Regions from separate parts of the Marinomonas dokdonensis genome, predicted to be linked through region 2. Evidence: predicted binding sites of a transcription regulator. Region 2 holds the regulator's gene; the other holds the start of a gene.
The links. The regulator PhoB, encoded in region 2, activates phosphate uptake and scavenging genes when phosphate is short. The targets are predictions, from matches to a motif close to TGTCATANNNNTGTCANA.
Positions count from the first base shown of each region.

Region 1: a site for PhoB is predicted at 8,685-8,702, ahead of ACUM5Y_RS01935 (phosphatase PAP2 family protein). Genes of this name have one in related genera too.

Region 1 is NZ_JBRAND010000001.1:413,434-424,888, reverse strand. It holds gene ACUM5Y_RS01975 (ABC-F family ATPase) at 1-185, shown strand, start outside; gene ACUM5Y_RS01970 (methyl-accepting chemotaxis protein) at 251-1,879, opposite strand; gene rarD (EamA family transporter RarD) at 2,051-2,908, opposite strand; gene ACUM5Y_RS01960 (putative bifunctional diguanylate cyclase/phosphodiesterase) at 3,163-5,580, shown strand; gene ACUM5Y_RS01955 (2-hydroxyacid dehydrogenase) at 5,609-6,544, shown strand; gene ACUM5Y_RS01950 (5-carboxymethyl-2-hydroxymuconate Delta-isomerase) at 6,598-6,948, shown strand; gene ACUM5Y_RS01945 (phospholipase A) at 6,994-7,959, shown strand; gene ACUM5Y_RS01940 (hypothetical protein) at 8,033-8,617, shown strand; gene ACUM5Y_RS01935 (phosphatase PAP2 family protein) at 8,770-9,285, shown strand; gene ACUM5Y_RS01930 (MJ1255/VC2487 family glycosyltransferase) at 9,282-10,376, shown strand; gene folE (GTP cyclohydrolase I FolE) at 10,665-11,348, shown strand; gene ACUM5Y_RS01920 (hypothetical protein) at 11,429-11,455, shown strand, end outside.
Region 2 is NZ_JBRAND010000003.1:99,517-110,971, forward strand. It holds gene ACUM5Y_RS08225 (amino acid ABC transporter permease) at 1-810, shown strand, start outside; gene ACUM5Y_RS08230 (amino acid ABC transporter ATP-binding protein) at 833-1,612, shown strand; gene ACUM5Y_RS08235 (HDOD domain-containing protein) at 1,718-2,977, shown strand; gene ACUM5Y_RS08240 (chorismate--pyruvate lyase family protein) at 2,989-3,552, shown strand; gene ubiA (4-hydroxybenzoate octaprenyltransferase) at 3,545-4,417, shown strand; gene phoB (phosphate regulon transcriptional regulator PhoB) at 4,483-5,178, shown strand; gene phoR (phosphate regulon sensor histidine kinase PhoR) at 5,175-6,512, shown strand; gene ACUM5Y_RS08260 (response regulator) at 6,589-7,428, opposite strand; gene cysZ (sulfate transporter CysZ) at 7,431-8,207, opposite strand; gene ACUM5Y_RS08270 (putative pterin-binding protein) at 8,422-8,922, shown strand; gene ACUM5Y_RS08275 (ATP-binding protein) at 8,929-10,272, shown strand; gene msrC (free L-methionine (R)-S-oxide reductase MsrC) at 10,312-10,812, opposite strand; gene phoU (phosphate signaling complex protein PhoU) at 10,986-11,455, opposite strand, start outside.

The sequences.
Region 1 (11,455 bases), on a different contig from region 2:
ACATGGATATGGAAGCCATTGAGGCGCTCAACAATGCCTTGATCGATTTCGATGGCACTTTGATCTTTGTCAGCCATGACCGAGCCTTTGTCTCTTCCCTTGCAACACGCGTGGTAGAAATTAAAGACCGTAAGGTGATCGATTTCCAAGGTACTTATGATGAGTACTTGGCAAGCTTGTCCTAGCCATAAAAAAACAACGAACAAGCTCCCTTGTTCGTTGTTTCTGCTTAACCAATTGCAGGGCTAGTCTAGAGCTTAAAAGTCGACATAACCTTTTGTGCTTGCTTAGAGGTGTCCGCAAGTTCTTCGCTGGTTTGATTGTTTCGCTGAATCGTCTCACTGGCTTGTTTAGACAAGTCCATTACCTCTTGATTCAACTGATTCAACGTTTGTACCGCTTTACTCTGGCTTGTCACCGTGTCGGTAATACTGTTACTCGCATGAGTGATAGCTGTGACAGATGAGGCGATGTCTTGCAGCGAAGAAGCCGTTAAAGTGATGTCATCTGTGGTTTTCTTAGATTGCTCATAACTCGACGTAATGCGTACTTCCGCTTCTTTCGCACCATCTTGTAAGTTTTTAATCATGGTCTGAATTTCGTCCGTAGAGGACTGAGTACGGCTCGCCAGCCCACGCACTTCGTCGGCCACCACCGCAAAGCCACGGCCTTGCTCGCCTGCTCGGGCGGCTTCAATGGCAGCGTTTAGTGCCAATAAGTTTGTTTGCTCGGCAATACCACTGATCACATCCAAAACTGTACCGATATTTTGTGATTCTTGCGCCAGCTGTACAACGGACTTCACGCCAATATCTAATTCATTGGATAGAAGATTCAAAGATTCAACGGTTTTGGTTATAGAGTCTTGGCCAAGCTGCGTTTTATCCGCGGTGGCTTTGGCTGATTCTAGGGTGGAATGAGTGCTGTCTATAATGTCGCCTTTGTAGCTGTCCACTTCCATAATAGTATCAGTCATCTTGGCAAACATGGTTTCACGCTTTTGAGTAATTTCACGAGTCGATGAAGACACTTTTTGTAACTCAATACTCTTATTACCGACTTGATTGTTTAAGTCGATAGCACTGGAGAGGGTTTTTGAGAGACGCTCTGCAAACTTGTTGTAAGCGCTGGCAATTTGGCTAAGGTGATCACTACCGGATTCAGGCAGACGAGTACTTAAATCACCATCCCCTTCAGCAATATTTTGCATCACACTTAGGGTTTGATTAATAGGGCGTAAAATAGAGTTAAGTACCAAGTAAGAGAGTAACAAACACAGCACTATGATGACGGCGCTAATGGAAATAAGGCGAGTGGCTTCTGTTTTAAATTGTGCATCTACATCGTCTAGGTAAATGCCTGAGCCAAGTATCCATTGCCATTGCTCAAAGCCTTTAACGTACGATATTTTATCCACCGGCTTCTCTTGGCCAGGTTTTGGCCATAAATAATCCACAAAGCCTGCGCCATTGTTGGCCTTTACCACCTTGACAAAAACTTCAAAAATTCGTTTACCGTTCTGGTCTTCTAAGCTGGCAAGGTTTTTACCATCTAATTTTGGTGAAACCGAGTGCATGACCATATTGGATTGGTAGTCATTGATCCAAAAATACTCATTGCCGCCATAACGAATTTCTTTAATCGCCGCCATGGCCTGTTGTTTGGCTTCATTAGAGCCAAGCTTACCCGCTTGCTCTTGTTGATAATAATATTGAATAACCCCGTAAGCGGTTTCCACCACGTGTTGTGTCTTGGTGTATTTCTCATTGAGCAGAGAGGCTTTACTCGCGGACAAAGAGGAATAGACAACGAAGAGAAGCCCTAGGGACAAAAGTCCCACTAAGCCTATGAGGCGTGACTTAATTGAGAGTGAGCGCATAGCATTTATCATTATTGTTTACCCCAACTTAAACATAACTAAATACTACATCAGATTAAGTGAAAAGTGATCAGTTTATGTAAATAATGAGGATGCAGTAGACAGACTGCTTACAATAGCTGGAAATCGTTCAGCGTTAGTTTCAAACCATGTTGGTTGGCTCATTAACTTTTAGCGTCGTCTTAGGCTGTCCCAGCTGAAAATGGCCAAAGCCACCCAGATAAAAATAAAGGTGATGAGTTTATATGGATTAAATGATTCTCCATACACGAAGATGGCCAGCACAAACAGCATGCTAGGAGACAAGTACTGAAAGAAGCCTATAACCGAGAGGGGTAATCGTTTCGCGGCTCCCGAGAAAAACAACAGTGGGGCTGTGGTAATGGGGCCTGCTAAGACTAACAGTAGCCAGTCTGAGGTGGGTCGTGTGGCAGGGCCTTGCCCTTGATAACCCAGCCAGTAAAGATAACCCATCGCAAAGGGGAGTAATAGGCTAGTTTCTAGAAATAACGAAGTAAGGCTATCAGTCGGTGTTCGCTTATGCAGCAGCCCATAAAAACCAAAACTGAAGGCCAAAACCAGAGATACCCAAGGTAAATAGCCCACGATGATAAGCTGCACGCCAAGACCTATTGCCGCTAAGAACACAGCAAACCATTTAATCCTGCTGTGTTTTTCTTTTAGAAAAATATAACCCAGAAAGACTGTGATGAGTGGGTTTATATAATAGCCAAGGGAAGTCTCCAGCATGCGATCATCATTAATCGCCCAGATAAACACCAGCCAGTTGGTGGCAATCAGTAAGGTGGTTAAGAGTAAGGTGAAAAGGTGTTTAGGTTGGCTAATCAGTAAACGTACTTTATGCCATTTGGCCATACCGCTAATAAGAATAAAAAGTAGGAGGACAGACCAGAGCACTCGGTTTGAAACCATGTCCGCGGGAGGAATATGGGAGAGGTATTTGAAATAAATTGGTGTGAGCCCCCAAAGTCCAAAAGCAAATAGTGCATAAAGGTAGCCTGTGTTCATTCTTCATCCTTGAGTATTAAATGCATTGTGCAAATTGACTTATTATTTGCTGATTTATATCAAATTGCTTTGTATTTGTTTTGTTTTGTAAAGGCTATAATTTCGCCACTGGATAGGCTTGTTTAGAAACCAATCTGATCAATGAACTCTTCAAGGGAAGAGTATTAAATGCAGTATTCTGAAAGACAGAATGGATGTCTTTATTATCTGTTTAACCTTCCGCTTTGGGCGGTAACTGCTACTAGAAAGACCCAATGAAAAACCAATTTTTTAAGTCTCTGTTTGTAAAACAAGCCATTTTAACATTATTGTTTGCCATTCTTTTGAGTATTTTTAGTAGCTCCATTCAGCTGTTTAAAGAAACCTTAGCGTTACAAGAAAAAACCCATGACTCTTTCTCTTATTGGATGAAGGTTTTGAACCAGCCATTATCTACGGCGATTCAACAAGGGGATACACTATCTATTGAGCAACAAATAGCCCCACTTTTGAACTACCCTGGGGTGTCACATATTGAAGTGTTTGATGGCGACCAAGGATTATTAGCTAAGGCGTATAATACCCAGCCCAGTGACAACCCATTGAAAACGGCGATTAACGACATTTTGCCGAATTTTAGTGTTTTCCATTCTCCACTGACATTAAAAAACGCTGCCAATGATATTGGAAGTGTGATGATTTATCCGGATAAAAGCCAAGTGATGGCAGAGTTGATGGCCACTCATGCAGAGTACTTTATCAATAGTTTGGTCAAAGACATCCTGTTGGCCACCTTTATCTCGTTAATGTTTTACATCATTGTCACCCATCCTCTTAGACATTTAACAAGATCACTTTCTGAAATGGGGAGGGATATCCATCGGCCTTTATCTGACGCTTTTACTCGTCGTCATAAACACGATGAACTGGGGGTATTGAATAAAACCTTTTCTCAATTATGGGAGCAATTTAATCACGCCCATACCAAGCTGGAAGAGGTACACCAACAGCAAGCCAATATGATCGAGTATGCGGCAGACGCGATTTTGCTGTTAGATCATCAACATAGAATTCTACTGGCCAACGCAACGGCCGCCAAAATGTTAGGCATAGATCAAGGGTCATTAACCTGCTTAACCCTTGAAGACCTATCCACATCAACAGACTGGTCAGATTTTTCTGAAGCTCTAAAAAATATTCAGATAAATGAAAACAAAACGGTGGAAATTCAGTTGTCTACTTTTTCTGTCGATATTCCGGTGGAAATTCATCTGGCGAAATATGCTGTGGGGGAAAGCAACGAAACCTTGTTGTTAATTCGTGATATTACTGAGCGCAAGGAATCTCAAGAGCACATAGAGCGCTTGGCCTATTACGACCCCTTAACAAATCTGCCTAATCGTCAGTTTCTACTAGAAAAGCTTGAGGGCTATCTGAAACAAGCGAATCATCGTGGTGCTCTAATACTGTTAGATCTTGATCGTTTTAAAACCATTAATGATTCATTAGGGCATAATGTGGGAGATCAGTTACTTTGCTCTGTCACCGAGTTCCTAACACCTTTTGCTTCGTCTAAAGCGACATTAGTACGAGTGGGTGGGGATGAATTCGCATTCTTTTTACAGGGGCTTGACCCAGACCCTCAAAAAGCAGCGTTCGCTTGCAATGTGTTTATGCAAAAAATTGTCGATGCCTGCCAACGAGTGCGTACAGTAGGTGTTCATGAAATGCACATTAGTGGAAGTGTGGGCGGGAGCCTATTTTTTGCCGATAAATCCACTCAGACCATCTTAAAGCAAGCCGACACTGCCTTGTATCAAGCCAAAGCTCAAGGTCGGAATACCTATGCTCTTTATCAAGATGAAATGCAGCATCAAGTGGATGCTCGCTTGGAAATGGAGAAATCTCTCCATAGGGCCTACGAACAAGAGCTATTTGAGCTTTATTACCAACCACAATTGGATCATCACGGCCAATTAATTGGTATGGAAGCACTGATCCGTTGGCAGGATGAGGAGCGAGGTTTTATTTCCCCAGCTGAATTTATTCCCGTGGCAGAAGAGATTGGTCTGATTATAGACATTGGTGCATGGGTAATGGAACAAGCTATTTATCAGGTGTCGGCTTGGCAAGCGGCAGATCAATGGCAAGATGGCTGGAGAATGTCGATCAATGTCAGTCCGATACAATTTCAGCAAGCCGACTTCTTGCCAAATCTAGAGGCGCTATTAGATAAATATCAGGTCGAAAGCCGATGCATTGATTTAGAAATCACCGAAAACATGCTGTTGAATGACCTAGATTCAAGCTTGGAGAAGATGAACCGAGTGAAGTCTTTAGGGGTTTACTTATCTATCGATGATTTTGGGACGGGTTATTCATCGCTTAAATATTTGAAAAAATTACCGATTGATCGATTGAAAATTGATCAATCCTTTGTGCGTGACCTGCTAGAAGACACGAGCGATGAAGCCATAGTTCACGCCATTATTGCCATGTCGAAAGCCTTGAAAATTAAGGTATTAGCGGAAGGGGTTGAGACCTTCGCCCATTTTGATTATCTAAAAAATATTGGGTGTTTGCATTATCAGGGCTACTTTTTCGCGAAAGCCTTATCGGCTGAAAGTTTTGTCAATGACTTTATTTGCCCTCTGCATCCAACCCCAATTACGGGTCAAATTGTGTCATCATAGGTGAGTTTAATTTATAAGAGATAACTCTATGTTGCCTTACATAAGTCGAAGCCCGAAAAGTGAGCAGTCTGCATGGTTAGAGGTGTTATCCGCCGCGATGCCAGAGGAGCAGATCGTTCCTTTTTCGCAACTTACTCAGGCACAAAAACAAGCCTGTGATTTGGCCATTGTCGCCAATCCTGATCCTAAAGAACTGCAACAGCTCACCAACTTAAAATGGGTTCACAGTACTTGGGCTGGGGTCGAGCGTATGCTGCTTGAGCTAGATGAGCCTAAGTTTGATATTGTACGTTTGGTGGACCCTCAATTAGCCGAAACCATGTCTGAAGCGGTTTTAGCTTGGACTTTATATTTACACAGAGAGATGCCCAGTTATGCCCAACAACAAGCGGCAAGTATCTGGCAGCCTCGAAGCTTTGTGCGTGCCCAAGACCGAACCGTTGGAATACTAGGCTTAGGTGCGCTGGGTACAGCAAGTGCTGAACGTTTGAAAGCCAATAATTTTAATGTCATGGGCTGGAGTCGACAGGCGAAAGAGATAGTGGGTGTGACGTCTTTTACGGGAGACGAAGGACTCGCTCAAGTGCTAAAACACAGTGATATTCTAGTTTGTTTACTGCCGCTCACCCTTGCCACAAAAGGGCTACTAGGCGCGGAAAATTTAGCGCAACTTCCAGAGCATGCCGGCCTGATAAATTTTGCCCGTGGTCCTATCGTGGATGATCTGGCTTTATTAGCCGCCCTAGACAGTGGCGCAATGAGCCATGCAGTATTGGATGTTTTCAATCAAGAGCCGTTGCCTGAAACGAATGCTTATTGGCAGAATCCTAGGGTGACTGTTTTGCCTCATATTTCAGCACAAACCTACCCGATTAGCGCCAGTGAAATTGTGGCAGACAACGTGCGTCGATACCGATTAAGCGGTGAAATTCCAGATGCAGTTAATGTGCGAATAGGGTATTAATAGCACAGCTTTTTCTCTTTAAATTACTAATAAATCTAAAAAAGGAAGTACTTATGCCTCATTGCATCGTTGAATACAGCCAAAATCTAGAACAAGAAGTCGCCCCAATTGAATGGTTGGAAGCGGTGAAAACTGCTTGTATTGAGTCGCAATTGTTTTCGATAGAAGACATTAAGTTACGCAGCTTACCTTATAAAAACTTTATCACGGCAGGCCAAGAAGATGCTTTTGTTCATGTTACGGTTTGCCTTTTATCTGGGCGTACTGGAGATGACAAGCAAGGTTTATCAAAGCGTATTTTAGACAAGTTATTAGCGTTACCTGTCAAAGACATTAGTTTATCCGTTGAAATGCGTGATATGGACAGATCGACTTATAGTAAGCGTGTGGTGTTGTCACAATAATATGCCCGACTTAAGAGTGAAAGAGACCGAAAAAGGTAAAAATGAATGAAAGCCATTCTATGGTGTACAGCAGTCGTTTCGAGTTTGGCTTGGTCCGCTCAAGAAAGTGTCGAGTTGGTGACTGAGGAAACTCAGTCCGTTGAAAGTGAAGAGAGCTATACTCCGGTGGAGCCTCAAGTGCCGGACTCTATCACCAAGCGTGCGAGAGATGCTCAAGGTTTATTTCGTCAGCGGGCAATCCGTGAGGCGGCAACGGTTGATAACCCATTTGTATTGACGCCCCATAAACCCACTTATTTTTTGCCTATTTATTACAGCTCCAGATTGGATGAAGAGGCTTTTCTGGGCACCAATGAAGAGGATGAGCATTTAGATAATGCTGAATTTAAATATCAGCTGAGCTTAAAATTTCCTATTGTTTATGATGTGGTTGGCCGTAATACCAGTTTGTGGTTGGGCTATACACAGCTTTCCTATTGGCAAGCCTACAATGACACGATTTCGGCCCCTTTTCGGGACACTAACTACGAGCCTGAGCTTTTTATTACCACACAGCCTAAAAGTGAGTTTTTAGGCATTAAGCCGGAATATGTCTCTTATGGTGTGGTACATGAATCGAACGGTCAGTCTGGGGATTTATCTAGGTCCTGGAATCGTATTTACGTGGATTTCTTATTTGAAAAAGAAAATACCGCAATATCCATTAAGCCCTGGTATCGCTTTCCAGAAAACAGTGAAAATGACGATAACCCAGATATCGATGATTACTACGGCTACGGTGAAATACGTTTATTGCATGTTATTGAAGATTACAGCATTGATGTATTGATGCGTAACAACTTAGATTTCTCGGATAATAAAGGTGCTTTTCAAATTGGCGTTAACTTTCCTTTATGGGGAAAAAGCCGTGGTTATTTACAGTATTTCAATGGCTATGGTCAATCTCTCTTAGATTATAATAATCATACCCAATCGATTGGCCTTGGCATAATGCTGACAAATTGGTTGTAGAGTAGGGTTTCTGTAATGATATTGTCATTTTCTGCTTTTAAGGTTAATGGCAACTATCATCAGGAGCACGACCATGACTTTGAAATTCCTACCTGTTGCGACAGGTTTATTTGCACTAACTCTTCTTACTGCCTGCGGTACAGAAACGGTTAAGAAACAAGACGTTCAAGCCAGTGTTGAAGAAGCAAAAGCAGCAATTGAACTGAACAATCAAGACTTGTACGAAGTTCATCATGAAGGCCGTATCTATGTGTTTGATGATCATGCTACTTATCAAGAATTTCTTGAAGTAGGCGAAACGTCTTTCCGTAAAGTATTCATCGGCGAAGGTCCAAAAGGTGAGACCATTGTTTTTGGTCTAACTAATGAAGACAAAAAGAAAACTTCCGGTATTGCCAGCATGGACATGTACCATGGCGATCTAGCCGGCGCAGATGTTTTCTACGGTGAAATGCGTGTGGAAGGCCGTATTTATGTTTTCTCTTCACTTGAAGAAATGACCACCGCCCGTACCGTTGGTGAAGTGCCATTACGCTATACAGATATTGGCGCAGGTCCAAAAGGTGAAACCGTTGTTTACGCTCTAAACGGCGATAACAAGAAGGTAAAACCAGTGGCAATGATTGCTGCATTCCGTCAAATGAACGGTCTTAATTAAGACAGCTAAAGCCTTCAAAATATTGAGAACGCTTCGTTTATCGAGGCGTTTTTTTATGCCTTGTGCCTGTCATCTAAATGTCATCAAACTGCCGCCAAACTGACACCCTGAGGTTTTATTTTAGAGATAAGATAAATGAACTGGGGGTATCTATGAACATACTTCAAAATATTCACGCATTTGATGTACAAACCTTTTATTGGTGTATGGCTCGCAAACACAGAGCAACACTTACCAAGTTGGGTAAAGCGGTTTCTTTTAGTGCTGATGGCCCTTTGTATGTGATGGCAGGCTTACTCTTGTGGTGGGCAGGCTATGAGACCCTCGCATTGGTTCTGGCCTGTGGTTTTACTTTAGAGCGATGTTTGTATTTTGTCCTCAAAAAAGGCTTTAAGCGTAACCGCCCAGCAGATGCCCTGGATGACTTTAGCAGTTTCATCATTCCATCCGATCAGTTCTCATTTCCTTCAGGCCATACCTCTGGAGCGTTTTTCGTTGCTTACTGCTTGAGTGAGTGGTTCCCAAGTTTGAACATGATGCTGTACTTCTGGGCCATGAATGTGGGTCTATCAAGAATCTTTCTAGGCGTGCATTTTCCAACCGATACTGTTGTAGGTGCTATTTTAGGCACCAGTTGTGCGATTTTCATGATCGGAGTCCTAGTATGAAAATATTGTATGGCGTACAGGGGACCGGTAATGGCCATATAACACGTGCTCGAGCGATGGCGGAAGAACTAAACTTGGCAGGGGTAGAAGTGGACTATGTTTTCAGTGGTCGTGACCCAGAAGACTATTTTGACATGGAAGTGTTTGGCAACTACCGAACCTTTGAAGGTTTAAGTTTTGTGGCCCGCAATGGTCAACTGGATTTGCTTGCAACTTATCGCCATGCGCATCTTTTTCAGCTTTATAAAGATTGCAAAGCCTTAGACACTCGCCAGTATGATTTGGTTATCACCGACTTTGAGCCTGTGGTCGCATGGGCGGCGAAGCAGCAGGGAGTAACCTGCATAGGTTTTGGCCATCAATATGCCTTTCATCATGATATTCCACGCTTTAAAGGGAACTGGGTTGCTCAATGGATTATGCGAAACTTTGCACCGGTTAGTACGCAACTGGGTGCCCACTGGCATCATTTTAATAAACCTATTTTACCGCCATTGGTACATGTTAACGAAAACGGTAATACGCCCACGAGTCGTAATGTGTTGGTCTATTTACCCTTTGAAAACAGTGAAGCCGTGTTTGAGTGGTTAGAGGCGATTCCTGATTACCAGTTTCGCATGCACTGTAAGGATATTGAGCCAGGCGTATACGGTCATATTGAAGTGTTTGCTTTTGCTCGCAAATCCTTCCAAAAGAACCTTGGTGAATGTGAATCTGTATTATGCAACGCGGGCTTTGAACTAAACTCGGAAGCCTTACAGCTGGGTCGTAAAATTTTAGTGAAGCCATTGAAGAAGCAGATAGAGCAACACTCGAATGCGTTAGCGCTGGAAAAACTTAAGCTTGCTCAAACCTGTGAGGACTTAAGCTCTGAACGCATAATGGAATGGTTGGAAAGCAGTCAGTCTGTTCAAGTGTCTTATCCTAATGTAGCAAAGGCTGTGGTGGCTTGGTTGGTGTCTAAAGAGCGTACTAGTATCGAGTCATTGTGTGAAGGCTTATGGGCGCGTACGCGAACAAATCACTCGGTGGACTTTCGTTATCCTGCGTCGAAAAGCACCAGCAAAACAAAATATTCAGTACCCGCTTAATAGCTTATCACTTGGGGGAGTGCTTAATCTCAAGCGCTTTCCCCAAACCTCTCTGTCCCCTGGCTTAAACTCTCTTTCTCAATGAAAGCTTTTGATGGCTCAAGGGCGTGTCTTTGTGCGAAATAAAGAAAAAAAGCTGAAAAACATTGTTCTTTGCCCTGTGCTGGGTGAACCTCGGTCACATTAGCGGTAGAATAGCCTTTTAATACTGACGCGAGTCAGTTTTTCACTGCTCTGGCGTAACGTAATGCGGCACAGTAGGTAGGTTATGAGGTCTAGGACAAGGTAATGAAAACAGCCATTTTAAAACAGAGTCAAATTGATACATCCCTTTACTCTGCAGAAGCCTTACAAGTGCGCCAGGCATTAATCGACAGTGGTCTTGAAACCCCAATGATTGATAATGGCCTTAGCAGCGAAGAAAAATACCAACGTATTAAGAGTGCTTTTGAAGATGTGGTCAGTACACTTGGTCTGGATTTAAACGACGATAGCCTAGCTGAAACGCCTCACCGTATTGCCAAAATGTACGTAAAAGAAATCTTTTCAGGGCTAGATTACAGCCAATTCCCTAAAATCACCGTGATAGATAACAAGATGCGCGTGGATGAAATGGTGAAGGTGAGTGATATTAGCTTTACCAGCACTTGTGAGCATCACTTTGTCACCATCGACGGTTTGGCTAAAGTGGCTTATTTACCTAAGAACAAAATTATTGGTTTATCGAAAATTAACCGTATCGTACGTTTCTTTGCTCAGCGTCCTCAAGTGCAAGAGCGCTTAACGCAGCAGATCCTCGTCACGCTGCAAGCTTTGTTGGAAACAGACAATGTGGCGGTCAGCATTAACGCTGTGCATTATTGCGTGAAAGCGCGTGGGGTAATGGACGCAAGTTCTTCCACTCAAACCACGGCCTTGGGTGGCTTGTTTAAGCGCAGTGATAAAACTCGTAGTGAGTTTTTAGCAAAGTAGCCTTGAAGCTTGGTTTCAAAGAGTCATTTGCAGGCTTTTTTGTGTCTAGAAATACCCTGCTCTAACAGCTGGAGAAGCATATGAGTGAGAATAAGAAAAATACTTGG
Region 2 (11,455 bases):
TGGCGTATTAACCTCGCCACTATTCTTTTAGTGGTTATGATCGGTGCTTTTGCGGTGAAAGCCGTTAATAAACTTTACCTATCTATCGCTATCATTGTGGTATACCCAGTTATCGCTTACATCCTGTTCGCAGGTGGTGTATTCGGTTTGGAAGCAGTTGAGACTTCTTTGTGGGGTGGATTATTCCTAACCATGTTGCTCGGTATCATAGGTATTGTGGCGTCTTTCCCACTGGGTGTTTTGCTGGCTCTAGGCCGTCGTTCAAACATGCCGGTTGCCAAATCCGTATGTGTTGTATTCATTGAAACCATCCGTGCGGTTCCTTTGATTACTATCTTGTTTATGGCGTCTGTAATGATTCCATTGTTCTTGCCAGAAGGTTTGAACTTCAACAAGTTACTTAGGGTATTGATCGGTATCACGCTATTCTCTGCAGCTTATATGGCAGAGGTAATTCGTGGTGGTTTGCAAGCGATTCCTAAGGGTCAGTACGAAGCGGCTGACGCCATGGGCTTAACCTACTGGCAGTCAATGGTATTGGTTATCCTGCCACAGGCTTTGAAACTGGTTATTCCTGGTATCGTAAACACTTTCATCGGTCTATTTAAAGATACGACTCTGGTTTATATCGTTGGTATGTTCGACTTCTTGGGCATTATCCAATTAGCCAACCACGATGCCAACTGGCTAGGTACAACCGTTGAAGGTTATGCATTTGCCGGATTCATTTATTGGGCTATTTGCTTCGGTATGTCACGTTACAGTATGGCGATCGAGCGTAAATTAGAAACCGGACATAAGCGCAATTAGTTAAGAATTTGAGGTCAATACAATGACAGACAGAAATATGGCACTTGCCCAACTTGAGCCGGGTGAAGACGCAATCATCGAGTTTAACGATGTCAACAAATGGTACGGTGATTTTCATGTATTGAAGAACATCAACTTCAGTATTAAAAAAGGCGAACGTATCGTTGTCTGTGGTCCTTCCGGTTCCGGTAAGTCCACCATGACGCGCTGTATCAACCGTCTAGAAGAGCACCAAAAAGGTTCTATCATCGTTGATGGTATCGAGATGAACGATAACTTGAAAAACATCGAAGCGATCCGTAAGGACGTGGGCATGGTTTTCCAGCACTTCAACTTGTTTCCGCACCTTACGATCCTAGAAAACCTGACGCTAGCACCTATTTGGGTGCGTAAAATGCCGAAGAAAGAAGCTGAAGAAATGGCTATGCATTACTTGGAGCGTGTAAAGATCGCCAACCAAGCAATGAAGTTCCCAGGTCAGCTTTCTGGTGGTCAGCAACAACGTGTAGCGATTGCCCGTGGCTTGTGTATGAAACCACGCATCATGCTATTCGATGAGCCGACTTCTGCACTTGACCCTGAGATGATCAAAGAAGTACTGGATGTTATGGTTCAGTTGGCTGACGAAGGTATGACCATGGTTTGTGTAACCCACGAAATGGGCTTCGCGAAAACCGTGGCCGACCGTGTAGTCTTCATGGATGCGGGTGAAATCGTTGAGGCTAATGAGCCAAACGAATTCTTCGAAAATCCACAACATGACCGTACACAATTGTTCTTGAGCCAAATCTTGAATCACTAATCTTTCGTGTTTTCGTGTTATATTAAAAAGCCTCACCTATGGTGAGGCTTTTTTGCGTTTAGCTGTACGCACTTTTTACCGTATAAGGATATTGGACTTCTTAATATGAGCCATGATTTACCAAGCTCTGCTGCGCAAAAACTGCGAATCGTACACTTTTCAGATAAAAACGGCCGTATTCAAGTTATTTTCCCCGAAACACGCTTACTGAATTTAGAGGCGGTTTTCAGTGCCACACAACGCCGCTTCCGCCCTATTTACCATCGTCGCGAGCAAGATAACAATCGCTTGAAGCCCAATACTCAAACCCTGATCGACCAAGAAGTCTTTCAGTTTGACTTATTGGCCATTCAAAACTCTGCTGGGAATGGCTATGAAACCATCAGCAGCGACGCGCTCAAACAACGCTTTGCGGGGCCATTGAACTATATTGATGACTTTTGTATCGAGCTTGGCCGTGTACCACAGCCGGTTGCTCACCACAAAGACGATGAGCAACAATTGCGCCAAGCTCTAGGGGAATTTAAAGCGACTCGTGTTACTCAACGATTAGAAGAAACGCTAGAAATGCCAGCTTTGTCGGCCACCTGTCGACGTATTATTCAGCTCTGCGCTAACCCCAACGCCGATGCGGAAGAGCTGTGTAAAATCATTAACTTGGATCCAAGCTTAGCGGCGCAAGTCATGAGCTGGGCCTCATCCCCCTATTACGGCACTAACAATAAAGTCGACTCTATTGACGATGCAATTATTCGCATTGTGGGTTTTGATATGGTGCTCAACCTTGCCCTAGGTTTGTCCATGGGGGCTTCAATTGAGCCCCCCAAAAACGGCCCGCGTCATTTCCAAGAATTCTGGCTTGATGCGGTTTCCCATGCCATTCTCATGGACTTACTTGTGCAGAGAGTGTCCCCAGAACGTCGCCCTCAAAAGGGCCATGCCTACCTAGCAGGCTTACTGCATAATTTTGGCTATTTGATTCTCGGGGCAGTACTACCTCCCTATTTTTCTGCCTTATCACGACAACATGAAGCCAACCCCCACTTGCCTGCTGACATGATAGAGATGTTTGCCCTAGGTTTTACTCAGCAACAATTGGCTTTTCGCCAATTTAAGCAGTGGCAACTACCGGACAATGTTTGCACCGCTATTCGCTACAGCACTCAACCCGAATATCAAGGTGATCACGCGCCTTTAACCAAATTATTACACCTTGCCCAGCGAGTTTATCGACAGCAAGAAGTACCATCAGCACTATTGAATGATCTAGGTTTGACTCCTGCTGATACGCAAAAAGCTTACCAGCAATTATTAGAATCCAGTGCCTACTTACAGATCATGGCGAACCTCATCAAAAAACAGTAAGCTTGCACACCATGACAATCCTTAATCAAGCCGCAGCCCAACAATTTGATTATCGCTGGTATCCTTGCCATCGCATCAATAAGCAAGCAGTACCCTCTAAGCTGTGGCCTTGGCTAACAACGGCCGACTCGTTAACGGCCAAACTACAAAGCATTGGTCACCTCACGGTGAAGGTTTTGGAAGACGATTGGGGGACAGCCACCCCAAGAGAGCGTAAACGCCTAAAATTACGCCCTAGGGATGCCACGCGTATCCGCACTGTGGTTTTACATTGTGATGGTGAAGCCGTCATTTTAGCCCGCTCAGTGGTACCAGCCAGCGCACTCAAAGGCCGCTGGCGACAGGTAAAGCATCTAAAGACCAAACCGCTCGGCGGCTATTTATTCCAACATAGGGCTCTAAAACGCAGCCCAATTGAAGTGGCAAAGCTTCCAAAGAATCTATTTCCTAATCAAAACAAAGCCTTATGGGCACGTCGATCTGTTTTTCTGCAGCATGGTCAAGGTATACTGGTTAACGAAGTATTTTTCGACACCATCACTCATCTAGCGCAGCCATTTAAAACTTATGAATAAGATCATCGCCTACGCAGAATTGACTCGCTTTAACCGTCCCATTGGTTCATTTTTACTGATGTGGCCAACATTATGGGCATTATGGCTCGCTGCAGACGGCCTCCCCGATTTATCCTTAATCGTGATTTTTATATTGGGTGTTTTTAGCATGCGCTCTGCTGGTTGCGTAATAAATGATTATGCAGATCGCAAAGTCGATGGTCATGTTGACCGCACCAAGAATCGTCCTTTGCCCTCGGGCCGGGTGAGCGAGAAAGAAGCCTTAGCCTTATTCGCAGGCCTTGCTTTACTCAGCTTTGTATTGGTGCTCTTTACCGATTTACAAACCATCTTATTGTCTGTGGTTGGTCTAGGCTTAGCCGCACTTTACCCTTTCATGAAACGCTATACCCATTTACCGCAACTCTTCTTAGGGCTGGCATTTTCATGGGCCATTCCAATGGCTTACAGCGCCCAAGGCGGTAATCTTGCGGACCCACAACTGTGGATGCTATTTGTGGCAAATTGCTTCTGGACCATAGCTTACGACACCTACTATGCCATCACAGACCGGCCTGACGATTTAAAAATTGGCATCAAATCAACCGCCATTCTCTTCGCCCAATACGATTTATTGGTCATTGTGTGTTTGCAAGGCCTGATGCTGTCACTGATGTTTTGGGTGGGTATCTTGTCTGCCCAACATTGGCCTTATTTTGTCGCGCTATTGGTCTGCCTCTGGCTTTTCTATCAGCAGTTTCAGCAATCCAAAACCCGCGATCGCCAAGCCTGCTTTAAATCCTTCCTAGACAATAACCGCGTTGGCTACACTCTATTCCTAGGCATTATCGGCAGCTATTTTGTTGAATATATGGCAACGATGTGACATTTTAACCTAATTGTCACATTTGGTCGTTTTAATAAACCGTTCCTGAGATGAGGATAGATCCTGTGACCGGTAAAAAAGTATTAATAATTGATGATGAGTCTTCCATACGTGAAATGATTGCCGTTGCCCTAGAGATGGCCGGCTACGAGTATTTGGAAGCAGAAAACAGCCAACAAGCCCATGAAATTATTGTTGACCATCGACCTGACCTAATTCTTGTCGATTGGATGATGCCTGGCGGCAGTGGCATAGAGCTAACTCGACGCCTGAAAAAAGACACAACCACGGCGGAAATCCCCGTTATTATGCTGACCGCAAAAAGCGAAGAAGATAATAAGATTCAAGGATTAGAAGTTGGTGCGGACGATTACATCACCAAACCTTTCTCGCCCCGTGAACTGGTGGCACGCTTAAAAGCGGTATTGCGCCGTGCGACACCTCAAGGCGTCGATGAGCCGATCGAAGTAGAAGGTTTAGTACTCGACCCAATCAGTCAGCGCGTTACCATTGGTAGCCGTCCATTAGAAATGGGGCCAACCGAGTACCGCTTACTCAAATTTTTAATGACTCACCAAGAACGAGCTTATTCTCGCGCACAGCTGCTTGATCAAGTGTGGGGTGGCAATGTTTACGTCGAAGAGCGCACCGTCGATGTTCATATTCGTCGTTTACGTAAAGCCATTGGCAACACCCATGACACCCTGATCCAAACCGTACGCGGCACAGGTTATCGTTTTTCAGCTAAAAGGACGGCATGAAAACCATCTGGCGTAACACCATACTGCGTTGGCTCATTGGCCTCGCCGCCTGTATTACTATTGGCCTAGTTTTAGGTCATTTGTTGGCGGTGGTTTTGCTGTATGTTCTCGGCACCCTATATTGGCAGTTTTATCAGCTTTATACCTTCCACCATTGGCTGCGCCACTCTGGTCGCAAAGCCCCACCAGAAACCAGCGGTATCTGGGGTGAAGTATTTGATTCGGTTTATCGCTTGCAGAAAAAGCAACGTAAATCGAAACGCCGTATGCGCCAAGCCTTAACTCGAATTGAAAGCTCTACCGCCGCCTTAAAAGAAGGCGTTATTATGGCGGACAACCAAGGCAACTTGGAATGGTGGAACAATTCCGCGGCACACTTTCTAGGCCTGATGCGTCCTGTCGATCGCGGCCAAGCCATCACCAACATAGTACGTAACCCAGATTTCTTCCGTTACTTTAGCCAAAAGCGTTTTGGCGAACCTCTGGTAATTAAATCGCCAGCAAAAAGCGGTGTTTATTTAGAAATACAAACCACCCTTTATGATAAAAATGATCACCTGATTTTTATCCGTGATGTGACTCGCCTGCACCTGTTAGAACAAATGCGTAAAGACTTTGTGGCCAACGCTTCTCACGAGTTAAAAACGCCCCTCACGGTGATTAAAGGCTATCTTGAAACCCTTTCCATGTTTAAAGACAGTTTGCCTGCCAGTATGCAAAAAGGCATAGTGAATATGTCTGATCAATCTGAACGCATGGAACACCTGATAGAAGATCTACTGCTGCTCTCGCGTCTAGAAAGCAATGATAAACGCGAAGTAGACCAATGGCTTAAAGTAAGTGATTTGATTCAGGCCATCCAGAAAATGGCTTCGCCGATTCTCACCGACCAACATCAACTCACTTTTGATATTCCTGAAGATGCGCGCTTGTATGGCTCCTTTAAAGAGCTATACAGTGCCTTCTCGAACTTGGTCGTAAATGCAATTAAATACTCACCAGACGGTGGTGAAATTACCGTAATGTGGGAAGCAAACGAATTTAGTGGTGTCTTTTCGGTACAGGATACCGGTTTGGGTATTGAGCCGCGTTATATCCCTCGCCTTACGGAACGCTTTTTCCGTGTGGATAAAGGCCGAGGCTCCAAAACTGGCGGCACAGGCTTGGGCTTAGCCATTGTAAAGCACGTTATTTTACACCACGATGCCAAGCTACAAATTCGTAGCCAGCCAGGCTTCGGCAGCACCTTCTCCTGCCATTTCCCCGCCAGCCGCATCCGAACAGACGCCTTTGCTCTTGAAAGCGATACAGAAGCGCTTAAGAGCTCTGATTAAACAATAAGGGCGCTCCATGGAGCGCCCTTACTTATTCCCTGCTACATCGCTGGCAAGCTAGCGACAAATTTTCTGCTTACAAACTTTCAAATAAGCTTTTCATAAACGCTTCTTTTTCGTCATCTTGGTCAATCAATACTAGGGTGACGGTTAAGAAAGTCGAGTCGTGCTTTTTCTCTGTGGTCGCCACAGACTGAACATAATAATTTAGGCGATTAATCTGCCCTTGGTATTCTAAATCCAGCACAGCTTGGCCTAATACGGCAGGGATCACATCATCACTCTTTATCAAAAGAGTGCCCTCTTGTTTAGAAAGCTTAATCACCATGCAACGAAATTGCTTATTTTCAAAGCGAACCATGGTGGGAATTTTTACATCCTTCATAGTCACGCTCGGCGCGGTAACTTTAGGGGTCACTTGAGTAGTTTTGCTACCAGCTCCAAGCAGAATGTCCAAAGAGGCTGCTGAGCTACTATCAGAGCCCAACGCGCTGCCAGGGCGTGCTTTTTGCGAAGCTAATTTGCCATCAATATTATGCTTTTTCGCCGCCGACATGACCTTATTCACCAGCTGTTCACTGGAAAACGGCTTACCTAAATAATCCGTTACCCCAGATTGCACCGCTTCAATTACATGGCTTTTATCGCCTCGGCTGGTGATCATTAAGAACGGCACTTGCTCTTTTTGATAATTAGGCTGTTCACGACACCATTTGAGTAATTCAACCCCTGTCATTTCAGGCATTTCCCAATCGCACAACACCATATCAAAACGGGTTTTGCTGAGCATTTGTTGGGCTTTCTTGCCATTTACAGCCTCATCTACCATGCAGGCTGGGAACTGCCTGCGCAGCGTCCGCTTTATCAGGTCGCGTGTAAAAGATGCATCATCGACCACAAGAATTTTTAATGACATGGTTAAGCCTTGTTTGAAAGATCTAAAAGAGAAGCGTATTCGCCATGGGACGGTCTAAAAACGGAAATCCATAATAGCGTCGCCGCCACTACCGCAATCGGCATGATAAATAGGTTAAGCACTGGAATGGCTAAACTTACCATGACAATGGCACCAAATGTCCAGCACATGAGAGGCTTAGAACGCAGTGCCATCCGCATTTCATGGAACGGAACCTTGTTGTTATCAAAGGCATAGTCCATATATTGCAGGGCCAACATCCAAGTCGAGAAGAGCAATAACAAGAAAGGCGCGATAACATTTACAATCGGAATGAATGATAGCAGCAGCAAGAGCACAAAGCGCGGCAAGAAATATAAGATTTTCTGCAGCTCACGCTGCAAACTGCGCAGCACAATCGCCAATATGACTTTCCCCGTTAGCGCTTCATCGAATACTTTTCCGGTCTGTTTTTCTTCTACTTTTTCCGCCAGAAATGCCATGAATGGCGCCGCCAAGATATTGATACCGACTGAAAAGCTATAGAACAAGAGCACGCTGGTAATAGCGGCAAAGATAATATAGAAAAACCAGTTTAGGAAAGACAACCATTCGGGCATGTAGTCCATCGCAACCGTCACTAGGTGGTTGAAGTAGCTTAATGCCAATACGTACACTAACCCCATTAAAAGAATATTCGCTAAGAAAGGCGCAAGAATAAACAAACGTAACTGTGGAGATACAATTAATGGAAGCGCCTTTATAAATGCCCCCGCCGCTTTAAAGGGTTGTGAAATCATAAATTCTCTCTTTTGTGTCAAAAATAGCCTTGCTGCAAATCGATGAGAGGCTGCAATGCTGTATTTTAACCACAGCTAGATAGATCAGCTAGCTGTAAATCCTTCTCTGAGCCGCCGTTAGGTGGTTAAATACACTATATGTCTAGATTATTCGTAAAGTTGACGATTATTTGTTTATCATAAAATAATCTTATCCATTCAAGGTGGTTTGTTTATGCGCTTAGCCTTTTATATTTTTATCTTCCTTTTTAGTCGTGAAGCTTTCTCCCTCGAAAAACCTACTGGTCAGGTAATCTTGAGCGTTTCTGGTGACATAAAAACTTACAACGCCAACAACCGCGCCGATTTTGATTTGGCTATGTTAAATGCCTTACCTCAAGTCAGTGTCACCACCCACAATCCTTGGACGGATGGCGAGCACACCTACACAGGTTTTTCTGTGATAGACCTATTAGAACAATTAGAAAGTTCTGGTAGCCATTTAAAGTTTACCGCGCTCAATCAATATCAAACTGAGATTCCTCTTTCGGACTTTACTGACCATGGGGCAATTATGGCAACCCACAGAGACGGGCTGCCCATGAGCATTCGTAACCTAGGCCCTATCATGGTGATCTACCCGTTCGATCAAAATAGTGACCTGAAAATAGAGCAATATTACGGTCGCTCTATTTGGCAAATTAAAGAGATGAAAAGCTTCTCTATCACGGAGTAAAGCATCATGTTGAAAAAGAATTGGTATTCGCCTCGCCCATTCATTCAAAAATGGGCCGCATACGCCCTAGGGGCGTTAACCATTGCAATCGCTGTCGCCATGCTCAGCATTATCAATTACACCAGTAACGCCGCAAAAGTGGACTCCCAAAGGGTTTTTGAAAGCTCTGTTTGGAACACCCTACAACTGCAAATACAAACCTACCGCTTTCGTCATTACCTAAGCGACCTTAGTACCCAGAGTGGCCAAACTAAGGGTGAAACCTTCTTTCAATATGACCTGCTAATGAGCCGCATAGATTTGCTGAGAACGGGTAAAGTTGGCTCGTTAATTAGTGAATACTCAGGTGGACGAGCATTAAGGTTACTCAACATCATCAACGCTGAACTGGAGCTGGTCAGCCTGAATGTGGTGAAAATTGAAGAGGGAGACCGAAGTTATTTAGAGGATCTAGTGTCTCGATTGGAAAGTCTAGATACGCAAATCAATGAGTTTGTCACGCTTACCAATCAGGGCAATAACCAGTTTATTACCGACCAGCATCGCCTACTGCAAAAGAATCTTGATCAAGTCCAAAAGCTCACGATCTTTTTCTTGATCAGCTTAATCTTACTCTGCGGCTTTATTCTAAAGAGTGTCTCTAGAGTAAAAGGGATTTATCAAAAAAACAAAGAGTTGAACAATAACCTATTGTTTTCTGAAGAAAATAAAAGCCATGGTTTGCAAACCATCATCAAGGAAATGCATAGAAACTTTGATCTGACAGAAGCAAATACCGGCACCTACCCTGCACTAAAAACGCTACAGACCGCTGAAACGCTGTTAGCACTAGTACAGATTAATGCCGAAAGCTTCAGCTTAACGCCAACTGCTGAGAAGCTTTCTCGTCACCTTAATGAAGTGATTGACCAGTTCAATTACCATTTTGAACATCAACGTGTAAGCCTTGATTTGGTTATGGACCAAGCGCTTCCTGAAGTGATCGTGCTGGATTTCATTAATACCAAACGCATCATCAGCGCTTTGTTACAGCATGCCTTAATTAATAACCATGCAGAGCACATCACCATCAAGGTTAGGCATACTTTGTCTAACAAAAATGGCTCTAAAGTCCTGGTGGTGAACATTCAAGATGATGGCTTGGGCAAGTCCAACTCGGATCTTGATAAGCTGCGTATATCGCCCATGTCGAATGGCCACGCAGATGAAGATGAACTAACCCTTAAACTCTCATTGAGCTATAAGCTGGTCAGCATTATGGGAGGCAACTTACAGTTCAGCTGTAAGGAATACAATGGCTGCCAGTTCTGGCTAGAGTTGCCCTTTCATCTGCCCAATACAGAATCTTAGTTAGCCTAAACCTTAAAGGCTTAGGCTATCGAGCAAGCATTAACGCTGCCAGCTAAAGTCCGTTGCTTTGATAAAAGTATCTACAAGGCGCTCAATGCCCGCTTCATCATCTGCAGAGAAGCGTCCAGCAACAGGGCTGTCTAAATCGACAACTCCCACCAGTTCACCTTCGACCATCAAGGGAATCACTAACTCTGCGGCAGATTGAGCATCACAGGCAATGTGTCCATCAAAGGCATGTACATCATCAATACGCTGTACTTGCTGAGTCTGTGCTGCTTGCCCACAAACACCACGACCAAAAGGTATACGAGTACAAGCGACTTTGCCGACAAAAGGCCCAAGCACCAGTTCATTACCGCGGCTAAAGTAAAATCCTGACCAATTTAGGTCCGGCACCAATTGCATAAGAAACGCTGAAAATTGCGCTGCATTACAGATAAGATCTCGCTCACCACTTAACAAGCCAGCTAGCTGCTCATCAAGTTGCTGATAAAACTCTTCTGTTGGAATGTCGCTGTTTGCGCTCAGTGAAAACATAACCGCCCTGTTCCTAAAATAAAAAAACAGATCATAAACAAAGCCTAGGCAGACGCCAATGGAATCCTTATCTTAAGCAAGGAAAAAACAAGAAAGTCCCAAGCACAAAAAAACCACTTACCCATAGCATGGATAAGTGGCTTGTTGTCTTGCTTGATGCGAAAGCGTAAAGCTTACTTAGAAACTTTTTCCGCTAAGTCGCCAAGCGGTACGTGGCGAACGTTCACACCTTTCACCATGAAGATCAAATGCTGGCAAGTATGACGAGCATGATCACCAATTCTTTCCAGAGAACGCAATACCCAGATCACGTTCATGATACGGGAAATACTGCGAGGGTCTTCCATCATGTAAGTCATCAAGGAACGCATGGCCGCATTGTATTCAAGGTCAACGTTACGGTCGCGCTTCGCTACTTTGATCGCTGCATCTATGTCTAGACGAGCATAAGCGTCAAGGGTTTCATGGATCATACGAGAAACCATTTCGCCAATGCGGTTAATTTCCACATAGCCTCTTGGAGATTCGCCTTCATCCACTAAATTAAGCGTTAAACGAGCAATTTTCTTCGCTTCGTCACCCATACGCTCCAATTCACCTACCGCTTTACTGATCGACACTATCATACGTAGATCAGACGCGG